Regions from separate parts of the Jeotgalibacillus marinus genome, predicted to be linked through region 2. Evidence: predicted binding sites of a transcription regulator. Region 2 holds the regulator's gene; each other region holds the start of a gene.

Evidence for each region. Region 2 encodes Rex, which represses fermentation and respiration genes when NADH is low (regulators of the CRP and FNR family bind a similar motif). Its sites were predicted from a motif close to TTGTGAAATATTTCACAA; they were not measured.
Region 1: a site for Rex is predicted at 2,459-2,476, ahead of pflB (formate C-acetyltransferase). Genes of this name have one in related genera too.
Region 3: a site for Rex is predicted at 1,939-1,956, ahead of AB1471_RS10290 (DoxX family membrane protein). Genes of this name have one in related genera too.

Annotation. Positions count from the first base shown of each region.
Region 1 covers NZ_JBFMIA010000003.1:5,411-9,703, forward strand. Annotated here, with positions in the region: gene pflB (formate C-acetyltransferase) at 1-2,235, opposite strand, end outside; partial or broken gene AB1471_RS18535 (hypothetical protein) at 2,958-3,137, shown strand; gene AB1471_RS05205 (right-handed parallel beta-helix repeat-containing protein) at 3,262-4,293, opposite strand, start outside.
Region 2 covers NZ_JBFMIA010000029.1:3,740-8,032, reverse strand. Annotated here, with positions in the region: gene AB1471_RS15940 (CPBP family intramembrane glutamic endopeptidase) at 1-621, shown strand, start outside; gene AB1471_RS15935 (YdiK family protein) at 618-821, shown strand; gene tatC (twin-arginine translocase subunit TatC) at 846-1,628, opposite strand; gene AB1471_RS15925 (twin-arginine translocase TatA/TatE family subunit) at 1,647-1,823, opposite strand; gene AB1471_RS15920 (redox-sensing transcriptional repressor Rex) at 1,884-2,561, opposite strand; gene AB1471_RS15915 (ABC-F family ATP-binding cassette domain-containing protein) at 2,829-4,293, shown strand, end outside.
Region 3 covers NZ_JBFMIA010000008.1:40,259-44,551, forward strand. Annotated here, with positions in the region: gene AB1471_RS10280 (UDP-N-acetylmuramoyl-L-alanyl-D-glutamate--2,6-diaminopimelate ligase) at 1-718, shown strand, start outside; gene AB1471_RS10285 (YhcN/YlaJ family sporulation lipoprotein) at 990-1,481, opposite strand; gene AB1471_RS10290 (DoxX family membrane protein) at 2,068-2,577, shown strand; gene AB1471_RS10295 (YeiH family protein) at 2,877-3,926, shown strand; gene AB1471_RS10300 (selenium metabolism-associated LysR family transcriptional regulator) at 4,083-4,293, shown strand, end outside.

The DNA of each region.
Region 1 (4,293 bases), on a different contig from region 2:
GACATCCAACTGCTGTTCTTTTGTTAATTTAATGAAGTTAACTGCATAACCGGATACCCGAATCGTTAATTGCGGATATAGCTCCGGATGTTCCATAGCATCCAAAAGTGTGTCCCGATTAAATACATTGACGTTCAGATGGTGGCCTGTTTTGGTCGCATATCCATCAAGTATGGACACAAGATTTTCAGCTTGGGTTTCTTCTTCTTTCCCGAGGGCTTTCGGCACGATCGAGAACGTATTTGAAATGCCGTCCATCGCATAGCTGTAAGGAAGCTTAGCTACAGATGAAAGGGAAGCAAGTGCTCCTTTCGTATCACGTCCATGTATTGGATTGGCACCAGGAGCAAAAGGTTCGCCAGCACGTCGGCCATCCGGTGTATTTCCTGTTTTTTTACCATAAACGACATTTGAAGTAATCGTTAAAACGGACATAGTATGAACGGAATCACGATACGTTTGATGCTTGCGCAACTTTTTCATAAAACGTTGCATAATTTCTACGGCAATACTGTCAACACGGTCATCATTGTTTCCGTATTTAGGGTAATCAGCGTTTGTTTCAAAATCAACGGCAATGCCATTTGCATCACGGATTACTTTAACTTCCCCATATTTAATGGCACTTAAGGAATCAGCGACAACGCTTAATCCAGCTATTCCAGTCGCCATTGTGCGAAGGACTTTCGTGTCGTGCAAGGCCATTTCAATGCGTTCATAGCTGTATTTATCATGCATGTAATGGATGACATTCAATGTATTGATATAAAGACCTGCCAACCATTCCATCGTTTGATCAAATTTCTGCATCACTTCTTCATACTCTAAAACGTCTGTTTTAATTGGCTGAAGTTGAGGACCGACTTGGATTTTTAGTTTTTCATCCATTCCTCCGTTAATTGCATACAATAAACCTTTTGCCAAATTAGCACGAGCACCGAAAAATTGCATTTGTTTTCCAATCTCCATAGCAGAAACACAGCAGGCAATGCCATAATCATCACCGTATTCAGGGCGCATAATATCATCATTTTCGTATTGGATCGAGCTTGTTTGAATGGACACTTTTGCACAGAATTTCTTAAAGTTTTCAGGAAGCTTATTAGACCATAAAACCGTTAAGTTTGGTTCCGGAGACGTTCCAAGATTATAAAGCGTATGGAGGAAGCGGAAAGAGCTCTTCGATACGAGTGATCTTCCATCCATTTCCATTCCACCAATCGATTCCGTTACCCATGTAGGGTCACCGCTAAATAGTTCATTGTACTCTGGGGTACGAGCAAATTTCACAAGGCGCAGTTTCATAACGAAATGATCGACAAGCTCTTGTGCTTCTACCTCAGTCATTGTTCCATCCTGCAGGTCGCGCTCGATGTAAATATCAAGGAAAGTAGAAACGCGTCCCAAGCTCATGGCAGCTCCATTTTGTTCTTTAATGGCGGCTAAATAACCAAAATATACCCATTGAAAAGCTTCAGCCGCATTTTTAGCAGGTTCTGATATATCAAAACCATAACTTTTCGCCAATTCCTTAAGTTCATTTAACGCCCGTACTTGCTCCGAAATTTCTTCACGCTGACGTATATTATCTTCTGTCATAACCATGCTCGTGTTTTTCAAGTCTTTTTGTTTTTCCTTAATAAGGAAATCAACGCCGTACAGGGCCACACGGCGATAGTCGCCAATGATGCGTCCGCGGCCATACGCGTCGGGAAGGCCGGTAATGATTGCTGCTTTACGTGCAAGCTTCATTTCGTCTGTATAAACATCAAAAACTCCACCATTATGAGTTTTACGGAAATCAGTAAAAATTTTCTCCACTTCGGAACTTAATGTATACCCGTAAGATTCACATGCTGCTTTTGCCATCCGGACTCCTCCGAAAGGTTGCAATGAGCGCTTAAATGGTTTATCAGTTTGAACACCGACTACTTTTTCAAGTTCTTCGTCAAGATAGCCAGGACCGTGGGAAATGATCGTAGACACCGTTGCAGTGTCCATGTCATACATTCCACCTTGTTCACGTTCCTTTGTAGTCAAGTCCATTACCTGGGCCCATAATTTATCTGTATCTTCTGTTGCGCTTTCTAAAAAAGAGTCATCTCCATCATAAGGAGTGTAGTTGTTCAAAATAAAATCGCGGACATTTACTTCTTTCGACCAAGTGCCTTTTTCAAACCCGTTCCAATTCGGGTTTTCAATCGTTGGTTGTGTTCCTTCTAATACTCTTGCCATGCTTACTCTCTCCTTTTCTATTTAAGCTTGACTATTAAAAGCTGTCATTTCGTTTGAGTGATTGCTCAAAATTCGTTCAAATTCATCGGCAACAACCTTTTAAAAAGCATCCAGTGTATGCGGTTTTCAAATCAAAGGTCTTTCGTTCAAAAACCATGTCCAATCACTCCTTGTTGGTTTGTTTCTTTATGATTTCATCATAGCAGTTATTCAGAACAACAGATTGTGAAACATTGAACAATCTATGAATTATAATTACACGAAGGAAATAATTGATTATAATTTTCCTTCACTTTGGTGAGTAAAAGAAATAGGAAACCGATTTATACCCTGTTTGCCCAAACGAGAAAAACCCAAAAAGTCCAGTGGCTCTAAGGGTTCTACTAGCCATAACCAATCACTTTCCTGCCCGTTATCCCTTGCTTCTTCACTAAATTAGAGTCGCTTCTTAAACAAATTCGACAAAAAGAAAGATTCCTTCAAATAAATTGAAAAGACACCCACAATGTGAGTGCCTCTTTACGTAAGTTTAAACTACAATTGTTTTGCCCGTACACCACATGCGATGCATTGAGCGGTATAAAGGTTATATATGTGTTTCTTTCTAAACCTACAATCAAACCATCGTATAAATTTCATTGTCCATGGCCCCCTTCTATACTAAAACTCTCCTTTTATATACTTTCTACAAAAAACAGAAAATTCCTTCAATAAATTCAAAAGAAGTGGAAGCTGGTGCTGATATGAAATAGATCCAAGAAAGACTAGGCCACGGAAGCATGCAAATTACTTCTGAAGTGTATGCCCACATTAGTAAAAAGATCGAAAAAGACAATTATTCTTTAGGTCTAAAAACAAAATACTACTATTCTCGCAAACTAAGAAAAACCCTCAAAGCCTAGTGGCTTCAAGGGTTCTATTTTTTTAGTACATTTCCAAATACTGCTCGCGCTCCCATGGGTACACTTGCGTACGGAACACAATTTAATTATGCAAAGTCCACAGAAAAAGAGCCAAATGTGGCTCTTAATTCCCACAGTCCACATTAGCTCCTAACGATGTGCCACATTTATTTCCTTTGAAATTGTTGGCATCCTCATCTACAATATCTAAATTATCATTCAAGAACGCACGGTTAAAGAACACATCATTGCCGGTAGAAGTTGAATTTAATCCAATACCAACATTCCCATTATTATTAGCGGTATTCCCTTTAATTAGGTTGCTATCTAAATTGACTAATGCAATACCAACTTCCCCATTATCATTAGCCTTATTCCCTTTAATCGTGTTGTTAGCTGAACCGTCTCTTAAATGAATGCCTTCCGCTACATTCCAAGTAGCGATATTCCCTTTAATCATGTTTTTATTTGAATCGTCAAATAAGAAAATCCCCCTCTCCTCATTTCCAATAACCTTATTCCCTTTCAACATGTTGTTATCTGAAGTTTCTAAGGAAATACCATCCAACCCATTCCCAATAACGTTATTCCTTTTAATCATGTTGCTACTTGAATTGTTTAAAAAAATACCATCACCAAAATTCTCATTAACGATATTCCCTTTAATCATGTTGCCATCTGAATCGTCTAAGAGAATAGCCTGAAGCTGATTATTCTTATTAAGGTTATTCCCTTTAATCATGTTGCCATCTGAATCCTTTAAGGAAATACCCAGAAACACATTCTTATTAACGTTATTCCCTTTAATCATGTTGCTAGTTGAATCGTCTAAGAAAATACCAACATCAAAGTTCTGAACAATAAAATTCTTCACCAACACGCCAGAAGTGCTGCCAATCGTTATCCCAGTACCTGACAAACCTATTCCATCTAGAACGGGTTTCTCTTTCCCAACCCCAATCAGTTTGATATTATCCGTATTAATATCAACGTTTTCCATATAAGGATCCCCATTTTCTTTTGCTTTTACTAATATGATATCTCCTTCTACTGCCGCATCAACTGCATCTTGAATCTCAGGAAATTCAACCGACGGGACCATGAGTGTCTTTGCGTTAAAGAAAAGGACCCCTGCCACGATGACGATACCGATGAA
Region 2 (4,293 bases):
GCGGCAGGTTACTGGATCTTTTTTAGCTTTTTCACAACTACAATCATTACACTTTTGCTCGTTAATAAACACGATAACCTACTTACTTTAGAAGGAAATCCCGCTACTTCTGGAAAGGTTGTTTTGTGGTCATTCTTAGGGATTTTCCTCGCTTTCTTTAGTCAAGCAATGGCAGGTTTGATCCAAACACAATTTCTTGGTATTGATGTAGAGTCAGAGAATACAGCTAGCATCATTGATCTAATGTCGTATGTACCAATTGCCGCTTTTGCGATTGCTGTGCTTGGTCCCATTTTGGAGGAAATCGTCTTTCGTGGTGTTATTTTCGGATGGTTATACCGTAAATACAATTTCTTTATTTCAGGGATGTTGAGTGCGCTAATCTTTGGTGTGATTCATATGGACTTCACACACATTTTAATGTATACTGCTATGGGCTTTGCGTTTGCCTTTTTATATGCGCATACAAAACGAATTATCGTTCCAATCATTGCCCACATTTCGATCAACACGTTTGTTGTGTTCACTCAGTTCTTTTTCGCTGATCAACTCCAAGAAATGATTGAACGAAGCGAAGCCTTATTTATTTTACTACGTGCTTGTATAGGAGGAGTGCTATGAGATCACCACTCGCTCATGGAGTTATTTACCTACTATTAGGCATTGCTTTCACTTATTTTGCTATTAATAGTGTGAATACTTCGGGTTGGGGATTATTTGCTTATCTTTTCATTGCTCTTGCTACGTTTGATATTGGCTCTGGATTACGAATGATCCTCCTCCACTTTAAAATTAAAAAACATATAAAAGAAAAAAAGTAGAGGGGCCATGGCTCCTCTACTTTTTTATGATTCGCGATCAATTCGTTCTCGTCGTTCTTGCTCTTCAATGACACGTTGTTTTGCTTCTGCTTGCATGGCTTTGCGATACCCGATTTTTGCAATCCAGAGACTAATTTCGTATAAAGCAAGCAACGGTACCGTTACAAGTAAATGCGAAAAAAGCTCGGGTGGTGTAACAAAAGCTGCGACAACAAACAGCACAAAATAAGAATATTTACGAATTTTCGACAAGAACATCGGTGTGACAATTCCCAATCGAGTCACGAAAAGCATGATAACTGGTAATTGAAACAAAAATCCGAATGGAATCGTCATTTGAAATAGAAATTCAAAAAACTCATTGATGCCAATCACTGGTACGATTTCTAATTTCTCAGACACGTTGAACATAAATCGAAAAACAAATGGAAATAAAATAAAATAAGCAAAAGAAAGTCCTAATAAAAATAGGATTGCTGATACCGGAATATAACTTAGTGTGACACGTCGCTCTTTTTCATGTAACCCTGGAGAGACAAACGACCAGAGCTGATATAAAATTAACGGAGCCGTCATGATAAACGCAACAAATAAGGTGATTTGGAAATAAATTTTAACTGGATCCGTCACCTTAAATGCGTTGAGCGTTATTTGCTGTACTTCATCGGATGATTGCAAAAATTTCATTAGAGGCTCTGCAAGAAAAAATCCGATCACAATAGCAAATAGAAAGAAAACGACTACAATAATGAGTCGTTTTCTTATTTCATTTATATGATCATGGACGGACATACCTTTCTCGTTCATATGGCCACCATCCTGTTTTTATTGCTTCTTATCTTCCTTTTTGTTGTCATCATCGTCGTCAGCTAAGCCTTTCGTTGCATTCTTGAATTCACGAAGAGTGCTCCCAGCAGCTTTACCTAATTCAGGAAGCTTCTTAGGGCCAAATATTAATAGGGCAACGACAGCGATAAATACTAGGCTAATACCACCTGGCATCATAATGATTGCACCTCCTCTTTCTTTCCTTACCATCATAAATCATTCTGCCTCAACTTGCTATTGTAATGTGTCTTCCAATTGTGACGTTTCTACGTCATCTGAGTCATAATTTTTCAAAAAGTAAATGAGTGACTGAAGCTCCACTGCTAAATCAATGTGGTGGACGCGGATATCATCCGGTACATTCAACCTTGCTGGTGTAAAATTAAGAATTCCTTTAATTTCTAACGGTATAAGTCGATCTGTTATCACTTGGGCTGGACCTACTGGCACCGTTAAGATCGCAACCTCAATCTTACTAGAGTTCATTCGCTCTTCTAACTCATCCATGGAGTAAATTGGAACATCTCCAATGGATGTGCCCGCTTTTTTCGAATCTGCATCAAAAGCCATTTCGATTTTAGTATTATTATTTTTCAAGAAATTATAATGAAGAAAAGCCGTTCCAAGGTTCCCCACACCTACCAAAATTACCTTAGTTACCTCATCTTGATCCAGCGTTTTACGGAAAAAAGTTAGAAGATAATCCACATTATACCCATATCCTTTTTTCCCTAACGCACCAAAGTATGAAAAATCACGACGAATCGTTGCCGAATCTACTTTTACCGCGTCACTTAATTCTCTAGACGACACTCGTTGTTTTCCTGAGGCATGTAAATTTTTCAAAAATCGATAATATAATGGTAGTCGCTTAGCCGTCGCTTGCGGAATTTTAATCTTCTCTTGACTCATGCACATTCTCCCCCTAATGCATTCATGGCATGACGTATAAAGGTAGCCACAACATTTTGTAGCATCTTTTGTCACAACGAAATCTGATGGCGCTTTCAATTATGAGCGTTACAGTTATTGTTACTTCGCTCTTAAAACCATTCCATTAGATCATACACTATTATTTGGGCACAGTGCAAAGATTGCAATTTTTTCACAAATCCAGTATATTGCCTTGACGTTCTTTGTTGCGATACACTAAAGGAAGAAAATTGAGGTGGCTAAACGATGATATTATTACAAGTTAATCAACTCTCTAAAGCTTTTGGTGCTGAAGAGATTCTTTCTAATATAAAGCTTGAAGTTCAAACAAAAGATCGTATCGCTTTAGTCGGGCGCAACGGTGCGGGGAAATCGACGCTATTAAAAATGATCATTGGTCAATTATCACACGACCAAGGCGAGATAATTAAACCAAAAGAAGTTTCGATGGGCTACCTTGAACAACATAGTGGCTTGGAATCAGAACTTTCAATTTGGGATGAGATGCTCCAAGTCTTTGATCATTTTAAAAAAATGGAAAAAGACCTACGATCGCAGGAGCAACAAATGGCAGATCCTTCGATTTATGAAAACCAAGAGCGTTATGATCGCTTAATGAAAGAGTACGATGAACTTCAAGTGCAATTTAAAGAAATGGGTGGTTATCAATACGAAGCTGATATTCGCTCTGTCTTACACGGTCTACGCTTCCAAGATTTTAATTACAATACGCCTATTTCATCTTTAAGCGGCGGACAAAAAACACGTCTAGCCTTGGGTAAGCTTTTATTAACGAAACCAGACGTCATGATTTTGGATGAGCCTACGAACCACCTAGACATTGAAACACTTTCTTGGCTTGAAAACTATCTACAAGGTTATCCTGGGGCTATTTTAATCGTTTCACATGACCGCTATTTCCTTGATAAAGTTGTGAATCAAGTCGTGGAACTTTCAAGGCATCGATCACGAAAATACCACGGGAACTACAGCTTTTATCTTGATCAAAAAGCACAAAACTATGAGCGTGAATTAAAAGAGTTCGATAAACAACAAGAAGAAATCATGAAAATGGAAGATTTTATCGCGCGAAATCTTGTCCGTGCGTCGACTACTAAGCAGGCACAAAGCCGCAGAAAAAAACTAGAGAAAATGGAAAAACTAAATCGACCACAAGGCGACGAGAAATCAGCAAACTTTTCATTTAGTATCGATCGACAAAGTGGCAATGATGTCTTGAAGCTACAAAACCTTTCTATCGGTTATGAAGAAGCTGTGTCATCACAACTAACTGCAGCCATTGCAAGACAGGATAATATTGCCCTAATAGGTCCAAATGGAGTGGGGAAATCTACGTTGCTGAAAACGATCGTAAAAAAACTCACCCCTCTAAATGGTGAAATACGCTACGGTTCTAATGTTACGGTTGGGTATTATGACCAAGAACAAGCAGAGTTACATTCCAAAAAAACGGTTCTTAATGAACTCTGGGACGACTATCCGATGAAAAACGAGAAAGATATACGGACGATTTTAGGTAACTTTCTATTCTCTGGAGAAGATGTGTTAAAACCAGTTTCTACGTTAAGTGGTGGGGAAAAAGCTAGACTCGCTTTAGCTAAACTCATGATGCAACAATCAAATTTTTTAATTTTAGATGAGCCTACAAACCACTTAGATCTTGATAGCAAGGAAATCTTAGAAAATGCAT
Region 3 (4,293 bases), on a different contig from region 2:
AACAAAAAGTAGAGTAATAACCTATTCAATTGATCGTGATAGTGATTGTAAAGCGGTAAATATTATGTTTTCTGAAAAAGGTACATCTTTTGATATTCTCTATAAAAATAAACGTTTGCCGTTTCAAACTAAATTAGTAGGTAAATTTAACATTTATAATTTATTATCGTGTATTTTAATCGGTTTTATGGAAGGTTTAAGTTATGAACATATTAAAGAAAAAATTGCTTCTTTTGAAGGTATTCCGGGTCGTCTAGAAAAAGTTCCTTCGCAAAAACGAAATGTTTTTATCGATTATGCTCATACTCCAGATTCGTTAGAAAATGTTTTAACTGCATTGAATGATTTTAAAAAAGAAGGAAAAATTTTAACCGTGTTCGGATGCGGTGGGGACCGAGATAAATCAAAACGATCTTTAATGGGTGAAGTTTCAGGTAGAATTAGTGATTTAACGATTGTTACATCTGATAATCCACGATCAGAAGATCCAAAAAAAATCTTGAATGAAATTGCATTCGGGTTACAACCGAAAAATTCTTTTTTATTAATCGATGATCGAAAAAAAGCCATAGCAAAAGCGATCGAACTGTCCACAGTAAAAGATTTAATTATCGTTGCAGGAAAAGGACACGAAACGTACCAAATTTTAAACGATCGAACCATCGAATTCGATGACAAAAAAATAACAGAAGAATTGTTATCTTTTATAAAAAATTAAAGTTCCAAGCAACGTATACGTTTCAATTAAAACAGGCACGTCCAAGGAACTTGGACGTGCCTGTTTAGCCTAATAGCAATAGTCTTTTCACATGTATAACTAAAACTAGAACTTCTTCCAAAGTTGACACGAATACCGTCGTCATTGAAGTTCTCAATTGTGCGATCTAAACAACAACTGGTAGAGAATTTGGTTCTTCGTCAGATCCTCAGGAATTTAAATCAGTTCCCCAGCACTTTAACGCCGAGGAACTGATATTTCTCAACCTTAATTAGCGGGCATTAGGAAATATTCTATCAACTGTTTCGTTAAATTCCTCTGCGAAGCCTTCAAAAGGCTCACCCTGTCTAAATTTTTCTCCATATTCTGTAAATCTTTCTGTCAAATCAGGGTTTGATGATACATACACGTTTTCAATATCCGAATCTGTAGACTTCACTTGATCTTCAACCTTCGTTTTAATATCTTCTGATACTTCTTCTTCTGCTTCATCACTTAAAACTACGGCAACATAGGCGTTACGATCCGTCACCAAAACCGACGCACTTTTTATTTCATCTAGATCAGTTATCAGATCTGCAGCATCGTCTGCTACATCTAAATTTGAGGCATTTCCGTTGTTGTCCATGTTATCTTCTTGACCAACATCAGGGGTGTCATTGTCATTCATTGCATCGTCCCCGTTGTTGTCCCCATTGGTATTACAAGCCGCCAGTGTTAAACTTAGCACACAAGCTGTAGTGAACAATGTGATTAACTTCATTAAAATTCCTCCTCTAAAAGTACTTACGGTATTAAAATAACCATATAAATTTTTTTTATGTAGAGTAAATTCCACAAACATAAATTCTTGAAATAATTGATTTTTTATCACCGTTATTTTCAGGAGCGCAGATTCAACTACTTGGAAGCTTTCACAGTCTGATCCTTTGGTTACAGGGCCGGTTTTGAAAAATCCACCTTTAGTAAAATTAGTGAATGATGACTATGGGAGAATTGGAATATTTCTAGGTGGATTAATGAACACTTTAAATAGTTATTGTTTTTGGGGAGTATATGATCAAGGGGTTGATTGGTTTGAGACGCCAAAACTCATGTGCTCGTTAGCATGGAAATAAAACAAATGTGATTGCTTGTTAATGACAATTGTCTTGTCCCAGTTTGAGCTAAGATCGTCAAAATAGCTAGTTGTCACAAATTCGTAAAAAACAAGCGTCATATTGTGAAGTTTTTCACAATATCTATGCTATACTATTCATGTAAGACAAGTAATAAAAAAAGTTGCAACACCATTTTTTTTAATTCGAATTGTGAATAATTTCACAAAGTAATCATAGGAGATGATCGGTATGAGTTGGTTAAAAGGTCCGAAAATGGCAATGGTATGGGCGGTAGTGAGAATTTGGCTAGGTGTGCAATGGCTTCAAGCAGGATTTGGAAAAGTGACTGGTGATTTTGATGCATCAGGCATGATTAATGGAGCGATCGCAAATGCGAGGGGAGAACATCCTGCCGTTCAAGGATGGTACGCATCATTTCTTCAAAACTTCGCTTTACCAAATATAGAGTTATTTAATGTGTTAGTTCCATGGGGGGAATTGTTGGTTGGTCTTGGTTTAATCCTAGGTTGTCTAACGGTTCCGGCTTTAGTTGCAGGAGCATTTATGAATCTTAACTTTTTGTTAGCTGGAACAGTTAGTACCAATCCTAATTTATTTACAGTAGCAATGGTTCTGTTATTAGTTGGTTCAGCAAGTTACTACTGGGGGGCAGATCGGTATGTCATGCCATTTATTAAACAACGCCTGTACAAAAACAACATTCAAACTAATCACAAAAAAATAGCGATGGGATCTTAATCCATTTTAAAAACAGCAGCGCCCCCTATGAGGAGTGCTGCTGTTTTTTATGAAGATAGCCAAAAGGTATGCTATAGATAACTAAAGAATCAACACAAGTACATTTCACGAATATGGAATAAGGCGTTTCTCCTCAGTTTTTATTGTATAGTTGACACACTAAAAGTATCCAATTTAAGTTGTCTAAGGGGTATAAAATAAGTTAATAAGTCTTATAGGAAAGTGCTATAATTCCGACGTCGTTTTCTGTGTTATTCTGAATTTATAAGCATTAGGTCAGAGGGGGTATTTGAGAAGACATGCAGAAAATGAATGAAGATGTGCTAAGAAAAAAAAATAAACTTCAGTTTCGATTAGGTAAATATAAAGGTTATATGCGAGGGATAGTATTAACGCTAGTGTTGGCAGTTGTGGCTAATCAAGTTGCCAGTTTTCCTTTTTTCTCTATTATGGGGATTATGATTATTTCGATTATGTTAGGAATGCTCTGGAGAACGTCCATGGGAACACAAGACCAAATAGTTCCTGGTGTTACATTTAGTAGTAAATATCTCCTGAGAGCCGGAATTATTCTTATGGGTTTACGTTTGAATCTTAGTCAAATTTTTGAATCAGGTCTCTCTGTTTTATTAATTGATAGCATAGTCATTGTATTTACGATGTTGGTGATGGTTGGATTAGGAAAGCTATTGAATGTAGATAGTCAACTTAATACGTTAATTGCTGTTGGAACGGCCGTTTGTGGTGCGGCTGCAATCGTAGCGGTTGCTTCTGTTATTAAAAGTAAAAAGGAGTATACTGCTATAGCAGTCGCCTGTATTGCCATATTAGGAACAATAGGAGCCTTAGCCTATATTTTTTCCTATCCTTTACTTAACCTTGATTCATATAGTTATGGGGTACTTGTTGGTGCTACATTACATGAATTAGCCCATGTTATTGCTGCAGCGGTACCAGGTGGAGACGTTAGTAGTGAAACAGCTATTTTAGTCAAGTTGGGGAGAGTGGCCTTATTAATTCCTGTAGCTATTATTCTCGGCTACATTTATACAAAAAAAGATAAAAAGGGTAAACAAGATAAATATTCTCTTAAAACTCTTCCTGTTCCTTGGTTTATTTTAGGATTCCTTGGTATGAGTTTTATCAACACATATATCCCTTTGCCTGAAACTCTTGTGAATGCTCTTATTTTGGTTAGCGTTTTTCTATTATCGATGGCTATGGCTGGATTGGGATTAAGTATTAAATTCAGTGACTTTAAGAAAACTGGTTTTAAACCTGTTTTAGTTGGAGTGGTAGGATTCATTTTATTAGCAGCTCTCGGCCCTGTACTTCTTTTATTGGTGTGACAGTGTGTCACTAAAAAAATATTATTTATCTAGGATTTATACGTTTTGAAAAGGGTAAAAGCATGGTGGGAAGTGTCCCTCCTGTATTGTGAGATTTTTTGAACTATACATTATAGTATAATGTAGGTACAGGGGATCAATAGCAGGGGGAATGAGATGAACTTCGAACATTTAAACGTATTTTACGTAGTTGCGCAGGGAAAAAGCTTTTCTGAGACAGCAAAGATATTACATCTCTCACAACCAAGTATCAGTATACAAATTCAACAACTTGAAAATTCACTGAATACAAAACTATTTGAGCGAACAACGAAACGTATATCTTTAACTCCATCTGGAAAGTTGCTTTATAAGCATGCTGACAAAA